DNA from 3 places in the Idiomarina sp. PL1-037 genome. Region 2 is predicted to be linked to each of the others. Evidence: predicted binding sites of a transcription regulator. Region 2 holds the regulator's gene; each other region holds the start of a gene.
What was found. Region 2 encodes sigma-54, which starts transcription at its own class of promoters, with help from an activator protein. Its sites were predicted from a motif close to GTTGGCACGNNNNTNGNNT; they were not measured.

Region 1: glnA (glutamate--ammonia ligase) is a predicted target of sigma-54. The motif match lies at 5,532-5,550, and genes of this name have one in related genera.
Region 3: U0358_RS00125 (DUF4168 domain-containing protein) is a predicted target of sigma-54. The motif match lies at 4,884-4,902, and genes of this name have one in related genera.

The regions. Positions count from the first base shown of each region.
Region 1 covers NZ_CP139873.1:2,670,978-2,679,334, forward strand. Annotated here, with positions in the region: gene U0358_RS12565 (sensor histidine kinase) at 1-690, opposite strand, end outside; gene U0358_RS12570 (response regulator transcription factor) at 783-1,463, opposite strand; gene ntrC (nitrogen regulation protein NR(I)) at 1,539-2,945, opposite strand; gene glnL (nitrogen regulation protein NR(II)) at 2,935-4,008, opposite strand; gene glnA (glutamate--ammonia ligase) at 4,081-5,490, opposite strand; gene typA (translational GTPase TypA) at 5,802-7,643, shown strand; gene trhA (PAQR family membrane homeostasis protein TrhA) at 7,750-8,357, opposite strand, start outside.
Region 2 covers NZ_CP139873.1:435,792-444,148, reverse strand. Annotated here, with positions in the region: gene lptC (LPS export ABC transporter periplasmic protein LptC) at 1-546, shown strand, start outside; gene lptA (lipopolysaccharide transport periplasmic protein LptA) at 515-1,057, shown strand; gene lptB (LPS export ABC transporter ATP-binding protein) at 1,059-1,784, shown strand; gene U0358_RS02090 (RNA polymerase factor sigma-54) at 1,806-3,266, shown strand; gene hpf (ribosome hibernation promoting factor) at 3,294-3,581, shown strand; gene ptsN (PTS IIA-like nitrogen regulatory protein PtsN) at 3,585-4,055, shown strand; gene rapZ (RNase adapter RapZ) at 4,046-4,897, shown strand; gene U0358_RS02070 (HPr family phosphocarrier protein) at 4,890-5,165, shown strand; gene mgtE (magnesium transporter) at 5,168-6,529, shown strand; gene pmbA (metalloprotease PmbA) at 6,542-7,888, opposite strand; gene yjgA (ribosome biogenesis factor YjgA) at 7,943-8,357, shown strand, end outside.
Region 3 covers NZ_CP139873.1:25,765-34,121, reverse strand. Annotated here, with positions in the region: gene U0358_RS00135 (acetolactate synthase large subunit) at 1-1,522, opposite strand, end outside; gene U0358_RS00130 (TonB-dependent receptor) at 1,650-4,220, opposite strand; gene U0358_RS00125 (DUF4168 domain-containing protein) at 4,457-4,837, opposite strand; gene U0358_RS00120 (sensor histidine kinase) at 5,006-6,493, shown strand; gene U0358_RS00115 (sigma-54-dependent transcriptional regulator) at 6,490-7,830, shown strand; gene U0358_RS00110 (type 1 glutamine amidotransferase domain-containing protein) at 7,893-8,357, shown strand, end outside.

The DNA.
Region 1 (8,357 bases), 570 kb from region 2:
ATCGGTTTCGGTTAAATCCAAAGCCACCTGCATACGAGCCATAGGTGAGCGCAGCTCGTGTGATACGTCACTGAGTAAGCGCCGTTGCGCATCGCGTGAGGTTGCCAAGTCAATTGCGCCCTGCGATAAAGCCCTGGCCAGTTCGCCAATTTCATCGCCGCGTTTAGGTAAGCGTTTCAGTTCCGGTGTCGCACTGCCGTCAGCCACTTCACGCATTGCTAAAATCATTCGTCGTATAGGGCGAATCAGCCAAATACCCAGCAAGACCGCAAGTAAACCACTGCCGACCAACAAAGTCAGTATGCGCGCACGAGTCGACTCAGCTTCCAGTTGTTCACGATCAACCTGCTCTTCAATGCCTAAGGGCTTAGTCACCAGAATTTTATTGCCGTCCAGCTCGAACGGACCCATTAGCAGGCGTTCATCCAGAGGAATTTGCTGAGGTGAATCCTGACCCAGCATACGCAACAGTGTGGAACCATGACTCACGCGCAGCATCTCGTCCATTAACAGCTTCTCGCTGCCCTGCACCGATAACTGCGCGGCAACTCGGTAGTCACCGGCAATAAGCCGGCCGGGTTGTAATGAGTGAAAGGTTAGGGCATCACTCAATAAAGGCTGTAACGTCTGATAAATCTCCGAGTTCAGTGGTTTAAGTTCAGCTTTGGGTTTATTCCAGACTGCTAACAAATAACCACTGGCCGCCGTGACCGAAAGCAGCGCCCAGAAAATGAAAAGTAATCTCAGAGCAAGCGATCGGTACCACCGCGTACGCCGGTTTTTCATAAGCTTGCAATCAGTCGGTAGCCGCGACCTCTTATGGTTTGAATACGATCAGGTTTTGCCGGGAATTTCTTCCGGATGTTACTAATATGCACATCCAGACTGCGGTCGAAAGGTTCCATTTTCCGTCCAAGTGCCGCAACCGACAGCTGATCCTTACTAACCATTTGCCCGGCCTGCTGCATCAGGCAACGCAAAATATCAAACTCAGTTGGCGTCAATATCAGTTCAGCGTCATCGCATTTCACTTCGGTAGTATCGGGATCCAGCACAATACCGCAAACATTCAGGCTTTCATTCTGCATGGTCGTGTTTGGCGTGCGACGCAGCAGAGCTCTTACACGGGCAATCAGTTCGCGAGGGTTAAAAGGTTTTGGCAGATAATCATCTGCACCAAGCTCCAGCCCCATAACTCTGTCGTCATCGTCACCACGAGCCGTCAACATCAGTACGGCGGTATCACGGTGCTGTTGGCGTAACCGTTGCAAAAGCTGCATACCATCAATACCGGGTAACATTACGTCCAGCAAAATAAGTTCGTAGTCACCGTTAAGTGCTTTATCAAGACCAGTGACACCATCTTCAGCGACACTTAAATCCACAGATTCACGTTTAAACAGTTCTGTCAGCATGACAGACATTTCAGTATCATCGTCAATGAGTAGTACGGAATGTCTCATAACTTGTTGTTCTCTCCAGAAATAAATCCATGATCCAAAATGCCGGGGGTGGATACGACCCTCTTTACATAACTTTTACTTTAACAGAGTTTTCAATTTTCGGGTTAAGGTATTCCTTCCCCAGCCCAGCCATGCGGCTGCTTTTTGTTTATGTCCGGAGAAACGTTTTAACGCAGTCTGTAACGCCACCTGCTCCAGCTTCTGCTGATAACTTTGCAGAACATCCTGCGAGTTTAACGGTTGCAGTTCAAGCTCGGCTTGCAACGAGTGTAACCAGGTAAGTTCACCTTCTGGCTCTGCCGGAGCAGGTTCCGAGGTCACAAGAATGTCTTCAGGCAGATCTTGGGAACTAATTTGTTGCCCGGGCGCCATTACCGTTAACCAACGGCAAGTATTCTCAAGCTGTCGGACATTGCCGGGCCAATTGTACTCCTTAAGTGTGCTAAGCGTTTCATCGAGCAAGGTTTTAGGCGTGACATTTAACTCTTCCGCCGATTTTTTAAGAAAGTGTCTGGCGAGAGTATCAATGTCTTCCGCTCGTTCACGCAGAGGCGGCAGCCGCAGTCGAATAACATTAAGCCGATGATAAAGGTCATCCCGGAATGTGCCCTGGTTAACCAGATGCTCTAACTCCCGGTGAGTCGCAGCAATAACACGCACATCCACTTTTACCGGTTGTAGCGCTCCTACCGGGTAAAACTGTCCTTCGGCCAGAACACGCAGCAGCCGGGTCTGAACCGGTAACGGCATATCACCAATTTCATCCAGAAACAAAGTACCACCGTCGGCTTGCTGAAACCGCCCAACGCGTTTCCGATCGGCTCCGGTAAAGGCACCTCGCTCATGCCCGAACAGTTCCGACTCAATTAAATCGGCCGGTATTGCTGCCATATTAAGCGCAATAAAAGGTTTGCCGGCCCGTGGGCTGTGTTTATGCAGAGCACGCGCGACAACTTCTTTGCCGGTACCAGTTTCTCCGGTAAGCAGCACACTAACACTTGAGCCCGACAAGCGTCCGATAGCACGAAACACGTCCTGCATAGGCGTGGCTTCGCCAATAAGTTCGGGAACTGAATTTGCATCCGCTTCCGCGGGGGCATTTTCACTTTGTCTGGCATGCTGCAGAGCACGGTCAACGGCGGTAATGGCTTCATCAATATCAAAAGGCTTCGCCAGATACTCAAATGCACCGCCCTGAAACGCTTTTACTGTTGTTTCAAGATCAGAATGTGCGGTCATAACAACAACCGGCAGATGCTCCTGAGTCTGATGCAGCCGCTCCAGTACTGCGAGGCCGTTTTCACCCGGCATACGGATATCGGTGAGCACAACAGTTGGTTTATCACTCTTTAATGCGGTGAAAAAGTCCTCACCATTGGCAAAACTGCGCACATGATAACGGCTATCGGCAAAGGCTTTTTCCAGTACCCAGCGAATCGAGTCGTCGTCGTCAATTATCCATAACTGAGCATTAGTGGTCATCCGTCACCTCATTACCATTTTCTGCAGAAAGATAAGGCAGATACACTGAAAACCGGGTTGTCCCGGGACTGGAATCAAAATCGATTTTCCCTTTATGCTGATGCACCAAGTTTTGTGCCAGCGACAAGCCGAGCCCGGTTCCTTCGGCACGGCCGCTTATTAACGGATAAAACAAGGTATCGCGCAGCTCTGCCGGAATACCGGGTCCATTATCGGTCAAAGTAACCACTGCACATTGCCGATAGCGCTGTCCAAACAGAGTCAATTGATGCTCCACCCGGGTTTTGATTGTAATAGTGCCTTCGCCGGACATCGCTTGTGCTGCATTTTGGGCAATGTTCAAAAATACCTGCTCACAAGCTTCCGCAACCACCTGAATACCCGGCAGCGACGGGTCATAATCCCGGACTAAATTCAGCGAATCACCATATTCGTACCCCAAGGTTCTGGCGACTCTCTCCAGTACTTCGTGAATATTGGTTTCCTTCGATTCACCCCTTTTTTCCGGCCCAAGTAACCTGTCGACCAAATACCTTAACCGGTCCGACTGGCTGATGATCAAGTCCGTATACTCTGTCAGGCTCTCGTCCGGCAGTTGCCTCGCCAATAATTGTGCTGCACCGCGTAAGCCCCCCAACGGGTTTTTAATCTCATGCGCCATACCACGCAATAAATGCTGGGTAGCGAATAGCTGATTACGCTGTTGGTCTTCCTGATTTATTCGCCGCAACTGGTCTACTTGTTTTAATTCCAGCAGCAAAGCACGTCCAAATGGTTGCTCCACTGTCTGAATGCTGGTTTCCACCCGAATATTGTGCCCGGAATGCAGCGCGAACTGAGCTTCCGCATTCAATACCGTTTGTTCGTTATTCAGACACTCCATCAGCGTTTCTGACGCCAGCGAACATTGATAAAACGCCGCGGAGAAAGGTTCGCCCAACAGGCGCTTTGCACTGTGATCGAGCAAAGATTCAGCAGACGAATTGACGTAACGGATGGTCAGGCGATCATCGAGGATGAGTATGCCTGTGAGTAGTTGGTTAAGTAGCGCAGTATCGTTCACGAAGGCAGGATAAATTACGCACCAATTTGGTGCAACCGGATAAGGCAAGACACCTTACCCGGCCAGGAACCATTAAACGCTGTAGTACATATCGAATTCTACCGGGTGGGTAGTCTTCTTCAATGTCTCTACTTCGTTGTATTTAAGATCGATGTAAGCATCAATCATGTCGTCATCCATAACGCCACCTTGTTTCAGGAAATCGCGATCTTTGTCCAGCGCATCCAGAGCCATTTCCAGTGAGTGGCAAACAGTTGGGATGTCTTTCGCTTCTTCAGGCGGCAGATTGTATAAATCTTTGTCCATAGCATCGCCAGGGTGGATCTTGTTACGGATACCATCAAGACCAGCCATTAATAAGGCTGTAAAGGCGAGATATGGGTTGGCACTCGGGTCAGGGAAGCGCACTTCAATACGGCGACCTTTCGCGCTGGAAACCAATGGAATACGGATAGAAGCCGAACGGTTACGGGCTGAATAAGCCAGCATGACCGGTGCTTCAAAACCAGGAACCAGACGCTTATACGAGTTAGTAGAGGCGTTTGCAAAAGCGTTAATGGCACGAGCATGCTTAATGATTCCACCAATGTAATACAACGCCGTTTCACTCAAACCCGCGTACTGATCACCGGCAAATAAGTTTTCACCACCCTTGTTCAAAGACATATGCACGTGCATACCAGAGCCGTTATCGCCAACCAGAGGCTTCGGCATAAAGGTTGCGGTCATGCCGTAAGAGTGTGCAACGTTGTGCACGACATACTTATAAACTTGCATTTCATCTGCTTTTTTAGTCAGGCTGTTGAAGCGAGTAGCCACTTCGTTCTGACCTGCTGTTGCGACTTCGTGGTGATGGGCTTCAACAACCATACCCATATCTTCCATTACTAAGCTCATGGTGCCACGAATGTCGTGCGCTGAGTCTACCGGAGGTACCGGGAAGTAACCGCCTTTTACACCAGGTCGGTGAGCCATGTTGCCTTCTGAATATTCACGACCAGAGTTCCACTTGGCTTCTTCTGCGTCAATCTTATAGAACGAGCCACTCATATCAGTATGGAAGCGCACGTCGTTGAACAGGAAGAACTCAGGCTCCGGACCGAAGTAAGCGTCATCTGCAATACCTGATGAACGCAGGAAGTCTTCCGCACGTTTCGCGATTGAGCGAGGGTCACGGCTATAACCTTGCATGGTTTCGGGCTCAAGAATGTCACAACGGACATTCAGGGTAATTTCATCAGTAAATGGGTCCAGAACAGCAGACTCATTATCTGGCATCAGTACCATGTCTGATTCGTTAATGCCTTTCCAGCCGGAAATAGATGAACCATCGAACATTTTACCTTCTTCAAAGAAGTCTTCATCGATTTGCGACACCGGAATAGTGACGTGTTGCTCTTTACCTTTAGTATCAGTAAAGCGTAAATCGACGAATTTAACGTCGTGTTCTTTGATGGTATCGAAAATCTTATTAGCTGACATGTTGTCCTCCGTAGACAGCGTCTAAAAATACAGCTTGAGTATAGCAAAGCCTGTGCCAACTGACTTTTTTGTTTATATTCATAAAGTTAGTTTATTTAACACGATGACGCCTAAACTAATACGCACCAGTATAGCGCATAACGCACAAATTTGGTGCAAAAGTGAGGATTTGAGATAACGTCATAAAAATATAACGAACAAAAAACAATCAGCCCTTTCTTAATCCAACTCAAAAAGGTAGAATACGCCGCTATTTTTCATAAAACCCCCTGCCCGGGGTTCCATTCCCGGACAACTACAGGCAGTTCTTAATGACAATTCAGGTATTTGATATAGAAAAACTACGCAACATCGCGATCATCGCCCACGTTGACCATGGTAAAACCACGCTAGTCGACAAATTGTTGCAACAATCTGGCACTTTAGAAAGCCGTGGCGAAATAGAAGACCGTATTATGGATTCCAACGATCTTGAGAAAGAGCGTGGCATCACTATTCTTGCCAAAAACACAGCGGTTAACTGGCAGGATTACCGCATCAACATTCTGGATACACCAGGACACGCCGATTTCGGTGGTGAAGTTGAGCGCGTACTTTCTATGGCAGACTCGGTATTGTTGGTGGTTGATGCTGTTGACGGCCCTATGCCCCAGACTCGATTTGTCACGCAGAAAGCTTTCTCTCACGGTTTGAATCCAATTGTTGTTATTAACAAAATTGACCGTCCAGGTGCTCGTCCGGACTGGGTTATGGACCAAGTATTTGACTTGTTTGACAACCTGGGCGCTACAGATGAGCAACTAGACTTCCCCGTGGTTTACGCATCAGCACTTAATGGCTGGGCATCCCTGGATATAGATGAGCAAGATGGTGACATGACACCATTGTTCGAGACCATCGTTGACAAAGTAAGCCATCCAGATGCTGATCCTGATAGCGACCTGCAAATGCAGGTGTCACAACTGGATTACTCAAGTTACTTGGGCGTTATCGGTATCGGCCGCGTTACCCGTGGTAGTGTTAAAGTTAACCAGCCAGTCACTATTGTTGGTGCTGACGGCAAAGAACGCAGCGGCAAAATTGGTAAAGTCTTTAGCTACTTAGGTCTGGATCGCATTGAAGCCGACAAAGCAGCAGCAGGCGACATTTGCGCTATTACGGGTCTGGGCGAACTTAAAATATCTGACACCGTTTGCGCGGTTGGTAAAGCCGAGGCCATGAAGCCATTGACGGTGGACGAACCAACGGTAACTATGACCTTCCAGGTCAACACCTCACCTTTCGCAGGTAAAGAAGGTAAGTTTGTTACCTCTCGTCAGATTCTTGAACGTCTGCAGCAAGAACTGGTTCATAACGTTGCATTACGCGTTGAAGAGACTGACAACCCGGATCGTTTCCGCGTATCAGGCCGTGGTGAGCTTCACTTAGGTGTTCTTATCGAAAACATGCGCCGCGAAGGTTTTGAATTAGCCGTTTCTCGTCCGGAAGTTATCATCAAATACGAAGATGATAAGAAAATGGAACCTTATGAAACTCTGACGGTTGATATTGAAGAGCAGCATCAGGGTGCCGTTATGGAAAAATTAGGCTTGCGTAAAGCCGAAATGACCAACATGACGCCTGACGGCAAAGGTCGCGTCCGCGTTGACTTTGAAGTACCAAGCCGTGGTTTGATTGGTTTCCAGACAGAGTTTATGACACTGACTTCAGGTACAGGCCTGATGTACCACACTTTTGACCACTACGGTCCGCACAAAGGCGGTACTATTGGTCAACGTGTTAACGGTGTACTGATTTCTAATGCCCAGGGTAAAGCTCTGACTTATTCACTGTTTAACCTGCAGGAACGCGGTAAATTATTTGCATCGCACGGCGATGAAGTTTACGAGGGCCAGATCATCGGTATTCATAACCGTTCAAACGACCTGACAGTAAACTGTCTGAAAGGTAAGCAGCTAACCAACGTTCGTGCATCAGGTACTGATGAAGCGCAGACGCTGAGTACGCCAATTCGTTTAACACTGGAGCAGGCGCTTGAGTTTATCAACGATGATGAGCTGGTCGAAGTGACACCAGAGTCTATTCGTATTCGTAAACGCGCACTGACAGAGAATGATCGTAAACGTTTAGGTCGTGAGCCGAAAAACGGTTAATAGACGACTCAGTCTGTAATCAAAAAAGCCCGCTAGAAATGAGTCCAACTTTATGGGGTCACTTCAAAATTAGCGGGCTTTTTTATGTCTGTAATTCAGCTAAAAGTTAACCGACGCTAAGCAATTCCGGTTGCGGCAGCACAAAATAGAAAATTGAAAAGAAATGGAAAACACTGCCAGCCAACACGAATAAATGCCAGATAGCATGATGATAAGGCAACGACTTCCACACATAAAAAATAACGCCTAACGTATAAGCCAAACCCCCGGCTACCAGCAACATCAAACCGCCACTATCAACGTTATCAAGCATCGGTTTAATGGCAATTAACGCCATCCAGCCCATTCCCAGATATAAGCTGAGCGATAACCACTTAATTCGCCTTTTCATACCGAGCTCAAGAATCACGCCCAGCAAAGCAATGCCCCAGGCCACACCCAATAGCGTCCAGCCCCATCCGCCTCTCAAGTTAATTAAGGCAAATGGCGTATAGGTACCAGCAATTAGAATGTAAATGGCGGCATGATCAAGCTGTTGGAATACAGCTTTCATTCTTGGCCAGGGGAACGCGTGATAAAGCGTTGAGGCGGTATAAAGCAGAATAAGGCTCGCACCGTAGATGCTTGAAGCAACAACATGCCACGCATCACCATAGGCGGCAGTCCATACCAACATGACAATTAAAGCTGCAATGCTCAAAACAGCACCGACGC
Region 2 (8,357 bases):
GTCATTCTCATTTTATTATTCGGTGCCGGACTATTGCTTGTCTGGCGCCCTTTTAGCGATGACGCTGACGGTAGCAACACGGCTACAACACGTACGATGCAGCCCGACTTTACCGCTTTTGGTCTGGAAACGCGTATTTTCGAAAGTGACGGTTTACTGGCTCACAAGATCAAATCTGAGAAGATGTCTCACTATAACCAAATTGGTCTGACCGAACTTAAACACCCGGTTTACACGGTATTTTCTGAGCAAGGCGAAGAGCTTTGGGAGGTCAGTGCCGAGCAAGGGACTTTCTACGACGACCAAACCCTGATTTTGGAGCACGATGTTGAAATCCTTGCTTTAGAGCCGGATACTCGCATCAAACAAGTGTTAACCGAGTACCTGATTATTGATTTGAAAAGTGAGTCAATGAGCACTGAACATCCGGTAAGCATTCACGGACCCCGACTATTAATTCGGGGTAACGGCATGACTGCGGACCTGAAAGCTGAACGAATGGAGCTAAAAAGACATGTTAAAACGATTTTCCAGCCTGCTGAGTAAACTCATCCTGGTTGCCTTAATACCGTCAGCGGTTATGGCTCAGGGTAAGTCTGACTTTAGTCAGCCAATGGAAGTAGAGTCGAGTAAAGAAGAGCTTGATATTAAAAATAATCGTCTGGTTTTGACGGATAACGTTATTATTCGCCAGGGCAGCCTATTAATTCGCGCAGACAGATTAGAAGCGTCCGCCAGCGAGAGCGCCAAACAAGCAGACATTTTTATTGCAGAAGGTACTCCTGCGACTTACAGCCAGACGCTGGAAGATGGCAATGAAATTAACGCAGAAGCGAAAAAAATAACCTACTTTCAGTCGGAACAACGACTGGAACTGAAAGGCGACGCACGCATATCTCAAGGCAGCAGTAGCTCCAGCGGCAGTTTAATTACCTATGATTTGGATAAGCAAACGGTAACGGCAAGCAGCTCAGGCGAAGAAGACAGCCGTGTTATCACTATTTTCACGCCAAAACCAAAAACTGACACCGACGAAAAAAATAACGAGAATCCTTAATATGGCAACTTTACGAGTCAAACATTTAGCCAAAAGCTACAAAAGCCGACAAGTCGTCAAAGACGTCAGTCTGGAAGTCAGTCAAGGACAGATTATTGGTTTGCTGGGCCCCAACGGCGCAGGCAAAACCACAACCTTCTATATGATTGTCGGTTTGGTTAATAGCGATAAAGGTCAAATTTTACTGGACGACAATGACCTTACCTTGCTGCCAATGCATGAGCGGGCACGCAGAGGTATTGGCTATTTGCCGCAGGAGGCTTCCATTTTTCGGAAGTTAACCGTGCGCGATAATCTGATGGCTATTCTGGAAACTCGTAAAGAACTATCAACCAACGAACGTGAAGAGCAACTTGATGCTTTGCTCGAAGAGTTTCATATTGGGCACATAGCAAACAGTCAGGGCATGAGCCTGTCAGGTGGTGAACGCCGTCGGGTCGAAATTGCCCGTGCCCTGGCAGCGGAACCTACATTTATTTTGCTGGATGAGCCTTTTGCCGGGGTGGATCCCATTTCGGTTATTGATATTAAAAAGATTGTTGAACATTTGAAACAACGTGGTATTGGTGTACTGATTACTGACCACAATGTTCGCGAAACATTGTCTGTTTGTGAACACGCTTATATTGTCAGTCATGGCGAGCTTATTGCAAGCGGCGATGCGGAAAGTATATTATCGAATCAACAGGTTAGAGACGTTTACCTCGGTGAGCAGTTCACCCTATAACGTGATACCGGGACAGTCATTATGAAGCAAAGTCTGCAGCTAAAAATTGGTCAGCAGCTGACCATGACGCCACAACTTCAACAGGCTATCCGCCTGCTGCAGCTTTCCTCGCTCGATCTTCAGTCAGAAATTCAGGATGCGTTAGACAGTAATCCATTGCTGGAGGTTGAAGGTGAAACAAGTAACGACGCCGACCAGTCTGAAACCCGCAACATTGAGGAAAGGGACGACAGTCAGCGGGAAACATCCGACGTTATAAAAACTCAGGAGATGCCTGACGAACTGCCGGTCGACAGCAGTTGGGACGACACCTACTCCAGTCATACCCCTGCCAACGGCGCAGCCTCCTCTGGTAAATCCTTTGACGGCGATTTTGAAGTCTACCAGGGCTCTACCAGCGAATCTCTGCAGGATCACCTACTCTGGCAGATGCAACTTTCTCATTTCTCAGAAGAAGACACCGCCATAGCGGAAGCCATTATCGAGGCCATAGACGACAACGGCTACCTAATGGTCGATGTTGATGAAATTATTGAAGCCGTGCGTCTGCCCGAAGTAGAAGCAGAAGAAGTTTGCATGGTGCTAAAGCGTATTCAGCATTTTGATCCAATTGGTGTCGGCGCTCGCAGTGTCAGTGAGTGCCTTGCCATTCAATTGCGGCAACTGAGCGACGACACTGAATACAAGCAGGTTGCTTTATGCTTAGTGACTGAACATATGGACTTACTCGGCAGTCGCGATTTTCGCACTATTCAGCGTAAACTGAAGTTATCGGAAGACGATTTACGCCAGACTATGCGATTAATTCAACAATTGCATCCGCATCCGGGCGAGCAAGTTGCACAGCAACCTGTTGAATATGTTATTCCTGACGTGGCCGTTACTAAAAAAAATGGTCGCTGGATGGTCGAATTAAACCCCGACAGCGTACCTAAATTAAAAGTGAACGAAGAATACGCCGCCTTAAGTAAAGCGGCAAAGTCAGTAGCCGACAGCCAGTACATAAAGAACCATACGCAAGAAGCTCGCTGGTTCATAAAAAGCCTGGAGAGCAGGAATGATACGCTGCTGAAGGTGGCTAATTGCATAGTACAGCGCCAGCAAGGCTTTTTTGAGCATGGTGAAGAGGCTATGAAGCCCATGGTACTGAACGATGTTGCTGAAACTGTCGATATGCATGAAAGTACGATTTCACGCGTAACGACACAAAAATACTTACACTGCCCAAGTGGTGTATTTGAGTTGAAATATTTTTTCTCAAGCCATGTCAGTACAGAGGGCGGTGGTGAGTGTTCAAGCACGGCAATACGTGCTTTAATTAAGAAGATGGTCGCTGCTGAAAATCGCAGTAAACCATTAAGCGACAGTAAGATTGCTGAACTGATAGCCGAACAGGGTATCCAAGTAGCAAGAAGGACAATTGCGAAGTATCGGGAATCGTTGAACATTCCATCATCGAGCCAACGCAAAAGTCTTTTATAACTTTGTTAACTGCAGAAGGAAGACGTTATGCAAATTAATTTGACCGGTCATCACATCGATATTACCGAAGCTCTGCGTGACTACGTGGACACAAAATTTGCCAAGCTGGAAAGACATTTTGACCATATAACGAATGTTCACGTCATCCTAAACGTTGAAAAAACGATTCAAAAAGCGGAAGCTACGCTGCACGTGAATGGCGGTGAGCTTTTCGCCGATTCAAAGCACGAAGATATGTACGCGGCCATCGACGGTTTAATTAATAAACTGGACCGTCAGGTGATTAAACACAAAGAGAAAATGAAACAACATTAATCCATGCAACTGAGTGAATTGTTAAGCGCCGACTGCACCAAGTGTGCAGTCGAGGGCGCAAGTAAAAAAAGACTACTTGAAACCATTAGTCAAATCGTAGCCCCTAAGCTGTCTGGCATTACCCGTCATGACATTTTTGAGAGCCTGTTAAACCGTGAACGTTTAGGCAGTACGGGAATTGGCTTAGGTATCGCAATTCCTCATGGCCGTTTACCTAATGCAAATCATCCGGTGGCGGTATTATTGACCCTAGACGAACCTATCGAGTTCGATTCTATTGACAACCAGCCTGTCGATATTATCTTCGCGCTTCTGGTGCCGGAGTCAGAGCACGAGAACCATTTACAAACATTGGCCACTGTGGCCAGAAGAATGAATGACAAAGACTGCACCCGCGCACTGCGCCATGCAGATTCTGACAAAGCGTTATATCAATTATTTGTGGGCGAAGGTGAACAGTCGCCATGCAACTGATCATTGTTAGTGGTCGTTCCGGATCAGGTAAGACAATTGCTCTGCGCGTACTGGAAGACTTAGGCTTTTATTGCGTTGATAATTTACCCATAAGCCTGTTGCCAACGCTGGTGCATGCAGTCATCGAGCAATATCAAAAAATAGCCATCAGCATTGATGTCCGCAATTTACCAGAGCATTCTGAAGAATTACTGGATTCTCTGAGCTTTTTGCCCAAAGGCGTTGAACCGGAAATTCTGTTTATTGACTCTGACGACAATACCTTGCTAAAGCGTTTTGGCGAGACTCGTCGCCTGCATCCGTTATCGCAAAAAGAACTGCCTCTGCTTGAAGCGCTTCAGGCCGAACATAAAATGCTTGAACCCATTATGGAGAGAGCAACCTGGCGCCTCGACAGCAGCGATTTATCTCTGCACCAATTAAGTGAACAGGTCACTGAGCGGGTGCTGGGACGAGCGGATAAAAAGCTGATTATAGTGTTTCAGTCTTTTGGTTTTAAGTACGGTTTGCCCAAAGACGCTGACTTTGTCTTTGATGCGCGTATTTTACCCAATCCGCACTGGCAACCTGAGCTTAAGCTGCTTACCGGCCTGGATACCGACGTGCAGATTTTCTTTCGCCAAGAGCCCTTGGTGACTAAGTTTATTTATCAGCTGGAAAACTTTCTAGATACCTGGCTGCCGCACTTTCAGCGCAGCAACCGCAGCTACCTGACCATAGCTACCGGCTGTACCGGCGGTCAACACCGCTCAGTTTATATTTCTCAGCAGCTAGCCGAGCGCTTTGAACAAAAAACTGTCAAGGTTCAGGTCAGACACCGGGAACTAAAAATCCATGGATAAAATTTGCAGAAAGTTAATTATTCGCAATAAACTAGGCTTGCACGCACGCGCGGCAACAAAATTAGCGCAATTAACGCAGGAATTCGAGTCGGACATTACGGTTACTCAAGGTGAGCAATGCGTTAACGCTGCCAGCGTTATGTGCCTGATGCTACTGGCCAGTCAACAGGGAAAAACTGTTGAAGTCTGTGCCGAAGGGAAAGACGCACAAGCGGCACTGGATGCCGTTAGCGCTTTGTTTGAAGATCGCTTCGAGGAAGACGAATAAGCATGATTGCTGAGCTTTCCGACAAAGAATATGCCATGCAGCGCATTCAGGAGGTTAACTCCGCGCTGTCTGATGGTATGTTCGTTGCTGCCCGCCGTATGCTGCATAATATGCCGGCATGCGATGTGGCATTGCTGTTGGAATCCTCGCCGCCCAAAAGTCGTTCCATTGTCTGGAAACTGGTTGACGTAGATGAACACGGCGAAATTCTTGAGGAACTGAACGAAGAGGTTCAGAAAGACATTATCCGTCAAATGGCACCGGAGAACCTTGCTGCTGCCACCGAAGGCATGGACACCGATGACCTTGCCTACGTCTTGCGTGGCTTACCAGAGCCAGTCTATCAGCAAGTTCTGAAGTCCATGGACGAAAGCGACCGCGAACGTGCGGAAACCGCGCTTTCATACGCCGAAGACAGCGCCGGTGGTATCATGAATACCGATACCATTACCTTGCGCTCGGACGTCACTATCGATGTCGTGCTGCGTTATTTGCGTCTTAAAGGTGAACTCCCCGAAGCCACCGATAAACTCTACGTTGTGGATCGTCATGAAAAGCTCATTGGCGAAATTACCTTAACCCAGTTGTTAACTATTGACCCTAGCCATCGCATTGACGAAATTATGTCGGCGGATATAACCACCATCCCAGTGACTATGGATGAGACCGAGGTTGCGAAATTGTTCGAACGTCATGACTGGGTATCTGCGCCGGTCGTCGACAATGAACAGCAGTTGGTTGGTCGTATAACCATCGATGACGTGGTCGATATTATCCGCGAAGACGCCCAACATTCCATGTTGAGTATGGCCGGTCTGGAAGATGACGAAGATACCTTCGCTCCGGTATTAAAAAGTACTCGCCGCCGTACCGTATGGTTGGCGGTAAACCTGGTTACTGCCTTACTTGCCGCTATGGTCAGTTCATTATTTGAAGACATACTGGCACAAATGGCTGTACTGGCTATTTTAAATACCATTGTACCCAGTATGGGCGGCATAGCCGGTAGTCAGACCCTGACACTGGTCATACGAGGTATGGCGCTGGGCCACATCGGCTCAAGTAATTCGCGATGGCTTATTGGTAAAGAGTTGGCCATTGGCTTTCTGAACGGGGCTATCTGGTCAGTGTTAATCGCTGCAGTCGTTGCGCTGTGGATGCAGAGCTGGTTAGTCGGCGGCATTATTGCCTTTGCAATGATGATGAACCTGGTCGCAGCTGCCCTTGCCGGCGCTACCGTGCCCCTTATTTTGAAACGGTTTAACATCGATCCAGCACTGGCAGGCGGAGTTATTCTGACGACCGTTACTGACGTCGTGGGTATTTTCGCCTTCCTTGGCTCAGCAACTTTGTTACTGTCTTAATTCCCTGTCTTTTTAATTGCCGGCAATACTCATTTGCTCTAATAACACCGAGCCGGTATGCAGTGCGTGGCGTTCATCGGTGTCATTACCTATGGCAACAATGTTCGCCAGCATGTCTTTCAAGTTACCGGCAATGGTCACTTCTTCTACCGGGTACTGAATTTCACCGTTCTCCACCCAGAAGCCGGCCGCTCCGCGCGAATAGTCACCATTAACCATGTTCACGCCCTGCCCCATCAATTCGGTTACCAGCAAGCCTGTCCCCATTTTTTTGCATAACTGCGCTAACGAGTTGTCCTGCTGTGTCACCCGCCAGTTGTGGATACCACCTGCGTGGCCGGTAGGCTGCATATCCAGTTTACGTGCAGCATAGCTGGTTAACAGGTAAGTCTGCAGCACCCCGTCGCTAATAATATCGCGATCTTTCGTAGCCAAACCTTCAGCATCGAACGGTGAGCTCGCCAGGCCACCGACAATATGCGGTTTCTCCTGAATGCTCAGCCATTCTGGCAGCACCGGCTTGCCTAAATGATCGAGCAGGAAACTGGACTTACGATACAAATTGCCACCGCTTATCGCACTGACCATATGACCAAACAAACTCCCTGCCACGTCAGCCCGAAAAATAACCGGCACTTTAGCGGTTGGGACTTTGCGCGCTCCTAAGCGCGACAGGGTTTCTGCGGCGGCTTCTTCAGCAACGCTCTCGGCAGATTTTAATTCGTGCATTTTGCGGGCAACCGAATAGCTCATGTCACGCTGCATTTTGTCGCCCTCTTTGGCTATCAAAACGCAACTGAGGTTATGCCGGGACTGTAAGTAACCGCCAATAAAACCGTGGCTATTACCATAAACGCGAAACCCCGTATGGCTGCCGTAATGCGCGCCGTCAGAGTTAACAATGCGTTCATCCAGATTCAGCGCATGTTTCTCGCAAGCCAATGCCTGCTTTATGGCATACTCTGCGCTCTGGTCACCCGGATGGCACAAGTCTAGATCGGGTACATTGGTCGCCATTAATTCTGCCGGAGCCAACCCATTGTACGGGTCCGGAGAGGTAAAACGGGCAATATCACAGGCCTTGTCGACTGCTGCGTTAATAGCCTGTTCCGACAAGTCTGTAGTTGATGCCGAGCCTTTTTGGTTGCCACGGTAAACACTGATACCCAGGGCCCCGTCCTGATTAAACTCTACGGTTTCGACTTCGCCCAGGCGGGTTCCCACCGAAATACCGGAACTGTGACTGATTGAGCATTCAGCAGAACTGACGCCTTTTGCTTCAGCCAGTCGCAGTGCTTCTTTAACAGCACTCTCCACCTGCTTCATTTGAACCTGTAAGTCACTCAGTTGTACTATCAAAAAACTCTCCTCACTGCTAAACTGACGGCTTTGTAGCGCTAATGAATCGAACTTATGCCGAAACGCCCAGCCGAAAACCCTGAACAATCTGACGACTTCGTCAGCAAGTCCCAAAAAAAACGCGACATGGCAGAACGCCAGGAGCTAGGGACTCAACTTGTCAATTTGACCGACAGCCAGTTAGCAAAAATGCCACTGGACGATGAGCTGCGCGATGCCGTTTTACTTGCCCGTAAAATTCGTAACAAGCACGAAGGCTACCGACGCCAGCTTCAATTTATTGGCAAGCTCATGCGCTTACGTGATATAGCGCCTATTGAGCAAGCCTTAAATAATTTAAAAAATGCGCATCAGCAGCAAACATCCATTTTTCACGAGATTGAAACAACTCGCGATAAACTGCTGCATGAAGGCGACGATGCTCTACAAGAATTCATTGAAGAGCACCCAGATGCTGACCGCCAAAAAT
Region 3 (8,357 bases), 410 kb from region 2:
TTTCGGTTTTATCCAAACGGTACCCGTTAGCGCCGTAAGACTCAGCATATTTCACAAAATCCGGATTGCCGAAATCTAAGCCGTAATCGCTCAGTTTCATATGCTGCTGCTTCCACTTGATCATGCCATAGCCACTATCGTTTAAGATAACGACAACAATATCCAGCCCCATGCGTACCGCGGTTTCAAGCTCCTGAGAGTTCATCATAAAACCGCCGTCACCGCATATTGCCATGACTTTCTTTTCCGGATTAACCAGTTTGGCTGCCATTGCAGAGGGTAATCCCGCTCCCATGGAAGCAAGAGCATTATCTAGCAGTACAGTGTTTGGTTGTCTTGCGGGATAGTTACGGGCAAACCAAATTTTGTAGATGCCGTTATCCAGTGCAATGACGCCGTCATCTGGCATCGCTTCACGCACATCTTCAACAAGACGTTGAGGTAAGACCGGAAAGCTACCGTCGTGAGCGCCTTCATCAGTATGGTCGCGCATGTGATCGCGAACCTTCAGAATAAAATCGAAATCCCAGTGACTTTGCGGTTCAATCCCCTCTTTTAACTGCCAGATACTGTTGCCAATATCACCGATCATGCTGGCATGAGGAAAGTAAACTGAGTCAACCTGAGCACCCTGAAAATTAATGTGTACAACTTTACGGTTATCGTTGTCGCCGGTTTTCATCATAAAGGGCGGCTTTTCAACTACGTCGTGACCGACATTAAGAATCAGGTCAGATTTTTCGATGGCGCGGTGTGGGTAATCGCCATCGGAAACCGCCGCATTACCAAGCCAGCGTGGGTGATCTTCGTTTATAACACCCTTACCCATTTGTGTGGTAATAAAAGGAATACCGGTTTTATCGACAAACTCACGCAGCATTTTGGCTGTAATTTTCCGGTTAGCGGCAGCACCTATAAGCAGTAACGGATGTTTGGCTTCACGCAGTAACTCCAATATGCGACGAACCGATTTGTGCTCGGTTATGGGACGGCGCGAGTGGCTTGGTTCAATCGGCAGAGTGTTCACATCTTCGCGACTAATATCGTCGGATAGCTCCAGATGAGAAGCGCCGGGGCGCTCGTCCTCTGCCCGGCGGAATGCTTCACGTATGTGCGCCGGAATACTGCTGGCACTGACAATAGCCTGCGTGTATTTGGTAATGGGCGTCATCATGTCCACTACATCAATGATCTGGAACTGACCCTGATGACGCTCTTTTATGGGCTTCTGACCGGTAATAACCACCATAGGCATAGCGCCGAGTTGCGCGTAGGCGACGGGAGTAACCAAGTTGGTTGCTCCCGGACCTAAGGTGGAAAGACACACTCCGGGTTTGCCGGTCAGGCGGCCATAAGTGGCGGCCATAAAACCTGCACCCTGCTCGTGGCGGGTTAAAATGAGCTCAATACTGGATTTTGAGAGGGACTCAAGTAAGTCCAGGTTCTCTTCGCCGGGAATGCCGAAAATGTACTTCACACCCTCGTTTTCAAGTGCTTTTACGAATAAATCGGATGCTTTCACTTCGCTTTCTCCTTGCGTTAAAGAATATTTTTCTAGTTAGGCCTACGTAAAGCATAGGAGAGATGATCAAAAAAATCCGTAACCAGAGTCAACTGATTACGGATTTTACAGTTTTTAAACCTGAGTTTTAGAACGAGTAACTGACTTTCGAGTAAACAAAGCGACCACGAGGGTTGTGAACGCTTGATGCGTACCCGTAAAGATCATCGTTAAATGCTTCTGGGGGTTCTTCGTCGAGTAGGTTAGTTGCACCTATAGTTAAACGAAGCTCTGACGTTACATCGTAATAAGCTTGTAAATCGACAAGCAGCTGCTTATCAACGGTACGAGCTTTACTCGCTTCAACTTCAGCTGGTGCTTGATAATCTTCAAACTCGCCAATGTAGTTCAGATTCAAATTAACGCCTAACGCATCACGAGACCACTCCGCACGAGCAGTCCAGCGATGTTCTGGATACTCGTATTCACCGGCGTAATCAATGCCGTCTTTTTCAAACTTACTCATATAAGACCAATCAAGCCCTAAGCGAACATCGCCAATGTCTTGTAGTTCCCAATTATAGTTAGCCGAAAAATCGACCCCCGCAGCTTCTTGGCTGGAAAGGTTAACATAGGTATTGTAAAGGGTTGCTAACTCACCCAGCTCATCACCTGGTAATGGGTCGCGACGCTCACAGATTTCACTGTCTTGGTCATTACAATGTTCCGCGTAGACGTTCTCAAAGTCGTTTTGAACAATTTTGTTATCTTGTTCAATTGACCAGTAATCGGCAGAGAGGTCAAAAGCGTCACTAACCTGCCAAACACCACCGATGTTGTAGTTCGAAGACTCTTCTGGCTCTAATCCTTCAGACCCTGAGAAAACAATAGTGTAGTCAAGTGGTACGCAGCTTTCTTGATCTGCTTCACAACGATAGGTATCAGTGAAGAAAGTTGATACTTGTGACGGACCAAGGCCGATTTGCGCCAGTGAAGGAGCACGGAAACCTTCACCATATGATGCACGTAAAGTTACGTCTTCAGTTGGACGCCACTGTAATTTAAACTGTGGGTTAAAAGTTGAGCCGAAGTCGCTGTAGTCGTCGTAACGTCCAGCAACAGTTGCTTCTAATTGATCAGTAATTGGGATTAGGAACTCGACATATGCAGCCCACTGGTCGCGCTCGGCCTCCGCTTGTACAGACTCAGTACCAAAAATTAAACCGCGCTGGAACTGATCATCAGGCTGGTCGAAAACGTCTTCTTCACGGTACTCGAGGCCAGCTGCCATGGATACCCAACGTTCACCCAATTGGAAAGCTTCGCCCGCGATACTGGCGTCAATGGCGGTCAAGTGTGACTTACCACGGCGCACAAGTGATGTAGTAATATCGTTAATTACATCAGGATCATTGACTGTACCACCAAACGGATTGTAGTTACCTTCGTTAATTTCTTCTTGTAAGAAATCGGTACGCACCCAACCTTGCTCACGTGAACCGGTTTGCATACCTTCACTACGCCCTTTCTGGTAGGAAACATCCCAGTTCCAGCCGCCTAAGTTCCCTCTTAGTCCAGCAATAAAGCGCAGAGTGTCAGACTCGACGTCCCAAATACGGGGACCTGCATCAACTGTTCTAAAAAAGTTAATATCAACACGCTCACCCCAGGGGTTATTAGGGTGGTCGGCTGGCACATAAAGTCCGGCATCGGCATCAAGAGGCGTTGGTGCGCCGCCTGCTTTCGAACGGTTGTGCTGAGCTGCGATTTCAATATAGCCTTCTACGTCTCTTGAAAACTCTTTTCGAGATTGAACAATGGCACCCACGCGTTCAGCTTCCGGAAAAATTTGAGCATAAGGCCCGTAATCGAAAACACAGCGTGTTCCAACTAGTGAGTCTGAAGGGCAGTCCGGATCTGCTCGCTCCTCACCGTCTACAATAAAGCTTCCGGGGAAACCTCGCGATGAACGGAAATCGTTACCGCCCCACGGGCTTTGATTTGCCGTACCATTCCGACCAAACTCTGCACCTGTTATTGAGGTGTTTTTCCAGTAGTCCAGAATCATCGTGGTGTTACTGTCGTCGTCGCCAGTGCCCCAAACCAAACTCATACTGGTCTCTTCGTAGTTAACATCACCGGTTGTTCCACCGTGACTGGCGGTTAATTCTGTACCAACAAAGTCATCTCTTAAAATGATGTTAACGACACCAGCAACGGCGTCTGACCCGTATATTGCTGAAGCCCCATCTTTTAGAATATCAATTCGTTCAATGGCGGCTACCGGAATTGAGTTGATATCAACAAAGGAGTTGGCTACACCTTCAGCAAATGAGGACACAGCGACTCGGCGCCCGTTTAGCAGAACCAGTGTTGAGTCCGCACCAAAGCCACGCAAGCTGATAGCAGCTGCACCGTTAGCAGTGGTGTCCTGACTGTTTCCCTGGGTTGAGAAGGTTCCGACACCTGCCGATGGTAAGCGCTCTAATAACTGCTGTAGGTTGTTAAAACCTGAAGCTTCAATGCTTTCTCTGTCAATTACCTCTACCGGAGAAGCGCCTTCCATATCGGTTCGTGAAATTCGTGAGCCAGTAACCTGAATGCGCTCAAGAGCGTCATCGTTTGCTTCACTGCTTCCTTGTTGCGCAAAGCTGGGAGGTGCGGTAAAAGCTGCGCCTATAGCTAATGCACAAAGAGAATATTTAAAATTTGTTTTCATTCTTGTTCTCCCTGGGATTTTTTTATTTATTTGTGTGCAAAATGAACAGTGCACAATCGTTTATTACATTCTTATAACACTTGGTCAAGTGTATTAACTGTAAATACCGGGGATTTAAACAAGACATATTCGACTTTAGTCGAAACTGAAATTTTAAGGGGTTCTGGTGGGTTAAAAATAAAAAACCCGCAACTCAAGCGAGTCGCGGGTTCTTGGTGTTCTTATCGACGAATCGATTAAGAGTTTTCATCACCAGTCAGCTCTTCTAAGCGGCCACGAAGTTCTTCGTCGTTTTGTGCTTGCTGAATAATCATGTTGTACTCTTGCGGAGTCAGGCCTGCGTCTTCAACGGCTCCAATCATTTCTTGCTGCGCAGACTGTTGAATCTCGCGAGCTTCTTCCTGGTTTTCAGCTTCCTGGAACTGGTCACGATATTTTTCAGTAACGCCCTGAACGTCTTCCATAGCGGTTACAAACTTAACCAGCATGCCTTCAGTAATTTCCTGAGTTTGCTGCTGTTGCTGTGCCATTGGATCTTGAGCTTGCTGCTGTTGAGCCATTGCTGCAGTGCTACCCAGTGCGAATACAGTTGCTAATGCGATAATTGTCTTTTGCATGATAATCTCCTAAATGAATTTATCAGTTTTAATTACGCCCTAACTAAAGCGAAGACTGTGCCAACTTTTCAAGTATTTGATTTTTAATATCTTTTTTATATTGAGAGTTTGCGCACAGAAAAACCGCTGAAAAATGTGTATCCTTAGTACACAGTCAAAGGAGGCAGTGTGACAAAAAGATACAGTTGGCCATTATCCAGCCTGCAGCGGCGGCTCTTAATGTATGTCGTTGTGCCTATGCTATTGATTTCCGGCGTTGCAATAAGTGTTGGCTTACAGGTCGCCTCTGATGAGGCTAATGAGCGACTAAAAAGTGACCTGGAGTTGCTGGGCCGAGCCATTAGCTTACCTATTAGTGACGCGTTGTTGAATAACGATCTGGCAACAGTGCAGGCTAATCTGGACTCGGTGTTCAATATCGGTCGGGTTTACGGCGCATCGGTTTATAACGTGTATGGTCAGCAGGTAGCAGAAGCGGGCATTACTGAAACCGATTTAAGCAACAGTCAGCTGGCGCTGCAAACGGTCCAGACAGGAATAAAGCAGGACGACTACCGACGGGTTGAGGGGCGCGATGTCTTCTCCCAGTTCCTGCCTATTGTTGACCGTGGTGGTCGCATTATTGGTTTATTACAGATAAACCGTCGTGCCAGTGACTTTGATGAATCTTTTGAAACGCTGAGTCAATACGCCTGGCTCAGTTGGGCGGCATTCGGCTTAATTACTATTGCCGTGTTGGTGTTTGGTCATTATCGCGGTGTTGGTCGGCACGTGGTTGCACTTAAAGACGCGATGCTGCGGGTAGCTGAAGGGAATCGCAGTACACGGGTTACACCGGCTGGCCCGTCAGAATTGCAGGAGGTTGCGCAGGGCTTCAACCGTATGCTTGATAGTATCACTGAGGCTGAGCAAGAACTGGAGCAGCGTCGGGAGCACGAGGCCTCTCTGCAACAGGCATTACGAGAGCAGGAAAAAATGGCGGCTATTGGTAGCGTCGCCAGTGGTGTTGCGCATGAATTAGGCGCTCCGCTTACCGTTATTGACGGACGCGCCAGCCGATTATTACGCAACCATAAAGATGAAGACAGTCAGCGCCAGTTAAAAGCGGTAAGAGGCCAGGTGCAGCGGTTAACCGGGCTGGTCAATCAATTGCTGGCGTTTTCCCGCACGCCGGTGCAGCAGCGCGAAGCCATTTCTTTACGTGACCTGATAGCAACAGCCATGACCAGCATAGAGTTTGAGCAGGATAAAGGGTCGGCCAAAGTGGTCATTAAGGAGCTTGTCGACGTTATTTTGAAAGTGGATATCAAGCGACTGGAACTGGCGTTGGTGAATGTTCTTCGCAATGGTTTGCAGGCCGCTGAATCGGAAGTTTTAGTGGCAGCTGAGTTTGCAGATGAAGGCGTTATTATCACCATTGATGACGACGGTGAAGGGTTGCCCGAGTCGATGAAAAATAAGGCCTTGCAGCCTTTTGAAACCAATAAACCTCAGGGTAAAGGCACCGGACTTGGTTTAACCATCGTTAAACACGTATTGAATGATCATAATGGGGAATTGTCGTTAACCAATAACCCTAATGGTGGCTGTCGGGTCACCTTAAGTTTACCTGCGCAATGCCTTCGGCAAGCAGTTATCAAAGGAGGTAGTGAATGACCGCAGCAAAAGCGATGATAGGCGTCATTGAGGATGATCCGGCTCTGCAGGAGCTATTGGTTGAAGAGCTGGAGGCCGAAGGCTATAAAGTTACGGCCTGGGGAAGTGTTGAAGCCTTTAAAAAATCGATAACGCCATTGGATTTGGTTATCAGCGACATTCGCTTACCGGGGCTGTCGGGCCTGTCTTTACTGGAAAGTTTAAAAAATGAAGATAACTCGCCTGCGCTATTATTGATTACCGCTTTTGGTACGGTTGATCAGGCGGTTGATGCCCTAAAACAAGGAGCCGATGACTTTCTAACCAAGCCGCTGGATGTTGAGCATTTATTGCTTAGCGTAAAACGGATCTTAGAGCATCGGTCACTGCAGCGGGAGCTTAAACGGTATCGTCAGCAACAAAAAGGCCCCGGGGGCTTAGTCGGTCAAAGCCCGTCAATGCGAAAACTGTATGACCAGATAGAGCGCATTGCTCCGGCAGACGGCAGCGTGTTAATTACCGGTGAAAGCGGTACCGGTAAAGAGTTGGTGGCTAAGGCACTGCATCAGTTAAGTGACCGTGCTGAGCAGAGTTTTCAGGCAGTGAACTGTGCAGGCATTCCGGCCGATTTAATGGAAAGTGAATTCTTTGGTCATGCAGCCGGCGCGTTTACCGGTGCTCAGAAAAAACGCCAGGGTCTGCTTAAGCAGGCCGACGGGGGCACTTTGTTATTGGACGAAATTGGCGAAATGCCAATGGCGTTGCAGGCCAAACTGCTACGTGTTTTGCAGGAGGGTACGATTCGCGCCGTGGGCAGCGACGAAGAAGAAACAGTGAATGTCCGGATCCTGGCTGCAACCCATCAGGACTTAGAAAAACAGGTAGAGGACGGGCGTTTTCGACAGGATTTATTTTATCGTCTGGAAACCTTTAGCTTACGAGTGCCACCGTTGCGCGAGCGTGGTGAGGACATAGAGCGCTTAGCTAATTACTTTCTACAGCAGTTGCAAAAAAACAGTGATAAAACGGTTCGCAGTATTTCTCCGGCTGCACTGGAGCAACTTTATCGCTACCGTTTTCCCGGCAACGTACGTGAACTACAAAATGCTATTGAACGTGCTTTTACCTTTTCCAGAGACGATAAAATAGCCGTCGAAGATTTACCGCAAAGGATCCTGGATAGTGAGCATGAATCCGAAGTGGATTATGGCACCGAGTGGCCGACTCTGGATGAGTATCAAAATCAGTACATTCGTAAGGTACTGTCTCATGCCGAGGGGAACAAATCTAAAGCCGCAGAAATTCTCGGAGTCACAAGGCGTACCTTATACCGCTGGCTGGAACAGCATGGCGAGTGATCAAACGCGCGTTTTATCACGTAGTCTATACTAAGTTTTGAATCATCTAACGGGAGTACTAAGTGAAAGTATTAATGGTATTAACCTCACACGATAAACTCGGTGACACAGACCATAAAACGGGTTTCTGGGTAGAAGAGTTTGCGGCACCGTACTATGTTCTTACTGATTCAGGTGTGGAAGTGACTCTGGCATCGCCTAAGGGTGGCAAGCCACCGATTGATCCAAACAGCACAACGCCGGATGCACAGACCGAAGCAACTGAGCGCTTTGACAAAGACAAAACGGCGCAGCAAAAACTAGAAACAACCTGCAAACTGGACGAAGTTGACCCGGAAGGTTTTGACGCAATTTTCTATCCGGGTGGTCACGGACCTTTATGGGATTTAACCAACGACGAGCACTCCATTAAGCTCATTGAGCACTTTTGGAGCCGAGACAAGCCTGTTTCTGCTGTTTGCCACGCGCCCGCGGCGTTACTAAATGCTAAAACGCCATGTGGTGATCCTATCGTCCAGGGTCGTACA